2 regions of the Enterobacter chuandaensis genome follow, and region 1 is predicted to be linked to the other one. Evidence: predicted binding sites of a transcription regulator. Region 1 holds the regulator's gene; the other holds the start of a gene.

Region 1 (3,292 bases):
ATTGAAGCACACGGGTTGTGTTCTGAATGCGTTGAGGTGGAAGCCTGTCGGCATCAGGATGCGTGTCAGCACGATCACTCAATCCTGGTGAAGAAAAAGCCGCGTTAAGGGCAAAAGAAAAGGCGGCTTAGAGCCGCCTGTGTGGGTTATTCAGCGTTACCAGCGGTAGTCGTTACGGGTTTCCCAGTCTTTGACTTCATTTTCTGCCTGATCTTTCGCGTAGCCGTAACGTTCCTGAATTTTACCGACAAGCTGATCGCGTTTACCTTCAATGACGGTCATATCGTCATCAGTCAGCTTACCCCACTGTTCTTTCGCTTTACCTTTGAACTGCTTCCAGTTGCCGCCGATTTCGTCTTTATTCATCATCGTGTCCTCTTAGTTAAGCGTCGGGTCGTAACGTCCGTTACGTTCTTTTCTGCTGGACGTGATAATTATTGTAGTTAAGGATTCGGCAGTTGATTTCATATTCGGAATCTTTAACCGTCACGATATATCGTGACGGGAAGGAAGCCAGGTATTATTTTGCCAGTGACGATGCCAGATAAAAGCAAGCGACAGGCCGCGCAGGGAGAGGAATACCGCAAGCGCCAGCCACAAACCGTGATTACCCAGCCAGGGAAGCGTCAGCAGCGTCAGACCAAACCCCGCCGCCGCGACCGCCATACTATTACGCATTTCCGCCCCGCGCGTCGCACCGATAAACATGCCGTCCAGCAGATAACACCAGACACCTACCACCGGCAAGATCACCTGCCAGACGATGTAGTGATCCGCAAGTTCGCGTAAAGACGGGATCGAAGTGAGTAATGCAATAATGTCGCGCCCAAAGCAGGCGTAAATCAGTGCGAATGCCAGCGCGACCAGGCCCGACTGACGGCATGCCGCGCGCCATACTTCACGAAGCTGGCCACTTTCACGCGCACCGTACGCCTGCCCTGAATGCGCCTCAACGGCGTAGGCGAAACCGTCCAGCGCGTAGGCGGTAAACGTCAGCAATGTCATCAGGACCGCATTCACCGCGACAATCTCAGGCCCAAGGCGGGCACCAAAAACCGTCAACGCGCCAAAACAGAGCTGTAGCAGAAGCGAGCGCAGCATGATGTCACGGTTGAGCGCCAGCAGTTTACGGATATTGCCGCGCCATGCGGTTTTCAGCATTACGAGGGATATCCCGCGCAGGACCAGTACGCGCCAGACCATCCACAGCCCAATGAATAAGGTTCCGTATTCGGCAATTGCCGTCGCCAGTGCCGCCCCGCGCACGTCCATATGCAGGCCTATCACCAGCCAGAGATCGAGCGCGATGTTAAGCAGGTTTCCCACGACCAGTAAAATTACGGGCGCACGGGCGTACTGCACGCCCAGTAGCCACCCCAGCAGAACGAGATTCGCCAGCGAGGCAGGCGCGCTGAGCCAGCGGATTTCCAGGAAGCGACGCGCCTGCTCCAGTACCGCCTCGCTGCCGCCAACAACATGGAGCGCAAGGTCTATCAGGGGCGTGCGCAGTAAAACAATGAGCGCCCCCGCGCCAAGCGCCAGGATCAGCGGCTGCACCAGCGCGCGCGCCAGACGTAACGGGTCTTTTGCACCATACGCCTGTGCCGTGAGCCCGGTAGTGCTCATCCGCAAAAAGAGCAGCAGCATAAACAGGAAGCTGGTTGCGGTTGCGCCAATCGCCACGCCGCCAAGATAAACAGGGGAATCGAGATGGCCAATAACGGCCGTGTCGACCAGACCCAGCAAGGGCACGGTGATATTGGAAAAAATCATCGGCAGGGCAAGACGCCACAATGCCTTATCAGATGCCGTCAGCAGTGACATGAGAGATACCGGCAAGGGTAAATGAAGCAGGCTACAGCGGAAGCGTAGCCTGTCAGGAAGTGATTACAGCCATTCGCCGTTACGAATCACGCCAACAGCCAAACCTTCAATAGAGAAGCTCTGTTCGCGGAGATCGACCACAATCGGAGTGAATTCGCTGTTTTCGGGCAGCAGCTGAACGGTGTTACCCTGTTTTTTCAAACGCTTAACGGTCACTTCGTCATCAATACGCGCGACCACCACCTGGCCGTTACGTACATCCTGCGTTTTGTGAACGGCCAGCAGATCGCCGTCCAGGATACCGATGTCTTTCATGGACATCCCGCTGACGCGCAGCAGGAAATCAGCGCTCGGTTTGAACATGCCAGGATCGACCTGGTAGTGACCTTCAATATGCTGTTGTGCCAGCAGCGGTTCACCTGCAGCAACGCGGCCTATCAGCGGAATGCCCGTCTCTTCTTCCACCAGCAGGCGGATACCACGCGACGCGCCTGACACAATCTCAATCACACCCTTACGCGCCAGCGCTTTCAGGTGTTCCTCGGCAGCATTCGGAGAACGGAAACCCAGACGCTGCGCGATTTCCGCGCGCGTGGGTGGCATACCCGTCTGGCCGATATGATCCCGAATGAGATCAAACACCTCTTGCTGCCTGGTCGTTAATGCTTTCATTCCGCCCCCTGGGTGTATATACAGTTATGCTGTGAGTATATACAGTCAAAGGCGATTTTGGAACCAAAAACTGCACAAAAAACCAGGGACTTAATTATTCCTCGAGGCTCATCGGAAATGTGACCAAAGCAGCGTGACCCAGGTAATGGCTGCTGTGATAATCGCCAGCAGGACAGCGGCGGAGCCCATATCTTTCGCGCGGCCAGAAAGCTCGTGGAAATCAGAGCCGATCCGGTCGACCACGGCCTCAATAGCGCTATTGAGAATTTCCACTATCATCACCAGAAGTACGGAACCGATGAGAAGCACGCGGGTAATGGCATCTACATCAAGGAAACAGGCGATGATAACCGCGACGATAGCGGCGACACCTTCCTGGCGAAAAGCGGCTTCATTAACCCAGGCGGCACGGAAACCTTTCCATGAATAACCGGCAGCTTTGATGATACGCGTTAACCCAGTGGTATTATTGGCCATTAAAAGAACCTTTTTTAAAAAAGAGCGTCAGTAACAGAAGGCGTAGCGCGTTGCGCTGCCGCCTGAAGTATGACGGGTAACAACAGAAATTTTGCGCGCTTTCTGTTATCCTTGCGCCGCAATTGCATTATTAACCAGAGGCTTTACATCGTTTATGTCCGGCTGGCCACGAATTTACTACAAATTACTTAATTTACCATTAAGCATACTGGTAAAAAGCAAGTCTATCCCAGCAGAACCCGCGCTGGAACTGGGGCTCGATACGTCGCGCCCTATTATGTATGTTTTGCCTTATAACTCGAAGGCAGACCTGCTGACA
Region 2 (3,292 bases), 680 kb from region 1:
AGGTCAAAGAGCCTGCGCTTCGCGCCTATTCCATGGCTAACTACCCGGAAGAGAAGGGCATTATTATGCTCAACGTGCGTATCGCCACGCCGCCACCGAATGTGCCTGACGCGCCGCCGGGCGTGATGTCGTCGTATATCTGGTCCCTCAAGCCGGGTGACAAAGTGACGATCTCCGGTCCGTTCGGTGAGTTCTTTGCCAAAGATACTGACGCTGAAATGGTCTTTATCGGCGGCGGTGCGGGTATGGCTCCTATGCGCTCGCACATTTTCGACCAGCTCAAACGTCTTAGCAGCAAGCGTAAAATTAGCTTCTGGTACGGTGCGCGCTCGCTGCGAGAAATGTTCTACGACGACGAGTTTGAACAGCTGGCGCGTGAGAATCCGAACTTTACCTTCCACGTGGCGCTTTCCGATCCGCAGCCGGAAGATAACTGGACGGGCTATACGGGGTTCATCCACAACGTGCTGTATGAAAACTACCTCAAACAGCATCCGGCACCGGAAGACTGCGAGTTCTATATGTGTGGTCCGCCAATGATGAACGCCGCCGTGATCAAGATGCTGAAAGATCTCGGTGTGGAAGATGAGAACATCCTCCTTGATGATTTCGGAGGCTGATCATGCTGACCTTTCTGGCAACCTTTGCGGTGTTTTTTCTGGTGATCTTCGGCATGTCATTAGGCTGGATCATCAAGCGTAAAAGCATTCAGGGCAGCTGTGGCGGTATCTCTTCCATCGGAATGGAAAAGGTGTGCGACTGCCCCGAACCGTGCGATGCACGTAAAAAACGGATGGCCCGGGACCAGCAGAGGATCATCTAGAAAAAGGCCGCTTCATGCGGCCTTTATCATTTATTTTGCCCAGCTTCTGGCTTTGGCTGGTGAGTCCACAAGAACACCGTCGGCACCCAATGTTTTCGCCTTCTGGTAATCTTCTTCAGAGTTCACACCGATAAAAATCAGATGGGCATTGCCCTGAGAGCGGAAGCAGTCAACGGCCTCTTTGTCCCACGTTAACGTTGCGGGGGAGATACCTTCGCCTAAGGTGAATTTCTCGACTACCTCTACTTTTCGGTTTAACTCAAGTCCATACCAGTAATCGTCCATTTTTTTCGAGGGGGACAGACATTCGTGGCTCAACGAAACAGTGGCCAGACGCGTGCGGGTTTCGCTGCGTGTGACAAAGCGGGGGATTTCAGCAGGCAACGCATCCAGATAGCGATCCTCCGTAGAATAGACGCGAATGCGATTCAGGCTGTTGGTCTCTTTCAACACGTTCAGCAGCGCGATGCCCATGGTCGCCGGATCGGCATCCGGGGATTTAATATCAATGAAAAACCGCGTTTTTGGCCAGGTGGTCAGTACCGACTTCAGGGTGGGTATTGAGGCATTCAGCAGGCTTTCCGGCAGGTTCTTATCTTTCCACTTAACGCTGACATCCGCCTTCGCCAGTTCCTCAGCGGTATACTGTGACACCTTTCCCTGTAGATTGCTTAACGCTTTCAGATCGACTGGTCGGTAAAGAACCGGTACACCATCCCGACTCAATTGCACGGTTATCCAGACGATATCTGCTTTGTTTTCGAGCGCAAGCTTAATGGCTGGCAGGGTGTTTTCAGGTGCATCCGCAGTCCCGCCCCGGTGAGCAACGATCGCAGGGTTAGCAGATGCAGCACTCGCCAGAAACAGTAACGAAATCGAGAGAATTTTCTTCATGAATAATTACGCTCCATTAATTTGCTAAATATATGTATATAAAGGTTTTATTACGCATGTTTGTAACACATTTATATGACAACTGTGAGTAAGGAAAATAGCTGACGCATTTTTTTCCTTTTGTTATACTGTATATAAATACATGTGTGGTATGACCGATGCGCAAAATAATCCATGTCGATATGGACTGCTTTTTTGCCGCAGTGGAGATGCGCGACAACCCGGCGCTGCGGGATATTCCCATCGCTATTGGCGGCAGCCGCGTTCAGCGCGGTGTGATCAGCACCGCCAACTATCCTGCACGCAAATTTGGCGTGCGCAGCGCCATGCCGACGGCAATGGCTCTAAAACTTTGCCCGCACCTTACCCTTTTGCCGGGGCGCTTTGACGCCTATAAAGAAGCGTCAAACCATATACGCGAAATCTTCTCTCGCTATACCTCACTGATTGAACCGCTATCGCTGGACGAAGCCTATCTGGACGTCACTGACAGCGTGCACTGTCACGGCTCCGCCACGCTGATGGCGCAGGAGATCCGCCAGACGATTTTCAACGAGCTGAATCTGACCGCGTCGGCAGGCGTCGCGCCCGTTAAGTTTCTTGCCAAAATCGCCTCCGATTTAAACAAACCCAACGGCCAGTACGTCATCACTCCTGAAGAGGTTCCTGCGTTTCTAAAAACGCTGCCGCTTGGCAAAATCCCCGGCGTAGGCAAAGTTTCCGCCGCGAAGCTGGAAAAAATGGGATTACGCACCTGCGAAGATGTGCAGCGAAGCGACCTTGCGATGTTGCTCAAGCGCTTTGGGAAGTTTGGCCGCGTGCTGTGGGAACGCAGCCAGGGGATTGACGATCGTGATGTGAACAGCGAACGGCTACGGAAATCCGTCGGCGTTGAGCGCACGCTGAGCGAAGACATCCATGACTGGTCGGAATGCGAAACCATTATTACGGAACAGCTCTATCCGGAGCTGGAACGACGCCTGATCAAAGTAAAACCTGATTTACTGATTGCCAGACAGGGCATCAAACTGAAATTTAATGACTTTCAACAGACAACGCAGGAGCACGTCTGGCCGCGTCTGAATAAAGAGGATCTGATCGCAACCGCGAAAAAGGCATGGGAAGAACGCCGGGGCGGGCGAGGGGTGAGGCTGGTGGGATTGCACGTTACGCTGCTGGATCCGCAGTTGGAACGTCAGTTGGTTTTGGGATTGTAATTGCCCGGTGGCACGAGGTTGTTCACCCTCTCCCTTGAGGGAGAGGGCTGGGGTGAGGGTATTATTTAACAGGAATCGCCTTCAGCAGTTCCGTCAGCAGCGTCCAGTAATGGCCGACGCTTTCAATATGAACCTGCTCATCCGGAGAGTGTGGACCGGTGATGGTTGGCCCGATAGAGACCATGTCCATGTCCGGATACGGTTTCTTGAACAGACCACATTCCAGACCCGCGTGGATCACCTGGATGTTCGGCGTGCTGTTGAACAGACGCTGATAAGTTTCACGCACCAGCGCCATTACCGGAGAGCTTGCATCCGGCTGCCAGCCAGGATAGCTGCCTTTAGCGGAGGTTTTCGC

What was found. The regulator LexA, encoded in region 1, represses DNA repair genes until DNA is damaged. The targets are predictions, from matches to a motif close to TNCTGTATGTACATACAGNA.
Region 2: dinB (DNA polymerase IV) is a predicted target of LexA. The motif match lies at 1,844-1,863, and genes of this name have one in related genera.

The regions. Positions count from the first base shown of each region.
Region 1 is NZ_CP097173.1:326,580-329,871, reverse strand. It holds gene zur (zinc uptake transcriptional repressor Zur) at 1-108, shown strand, start outside; gene MX657_RS01540 (CsbD family protein) at 157-366, opposite strand; gene dinF (MATE family efflux transporter DinF) at 487-1,824, opposite strand; gene lexA (transcriptional repressor LexA) at 1,888-2,496, opposite strand; gene MX657_RS01525 (diacylglycerol kinase) at 2,605-2,973, opposite strand; gene plsB (glycerol-3-phosphate 1-O-acyltransferase PlsB) at 3,128-3,292, shown strand, end outside.
Region 2 is NZ_CP097173.1:1,005,454-1,008,745, forward strand. It holds gene nqrF (NADH:ubiquinone reductase (Na(+)-transporting) subunit F) at 1-620, shown strand, start outside; gene nqrM ((Na+)-NQR maturation NqrM) at 623-823, shown strand; gene MX657_RS04890 (glycerophosphodiester phosphodiesterase family protein) at 854-1,717, opposite strand; gene dinB (DNA polymerase IV) at 1,876-2,934, shown strand; gene pepD (cytosol nonspecific dipeptidase) at 2,996-3,292, opposite strand, start outside.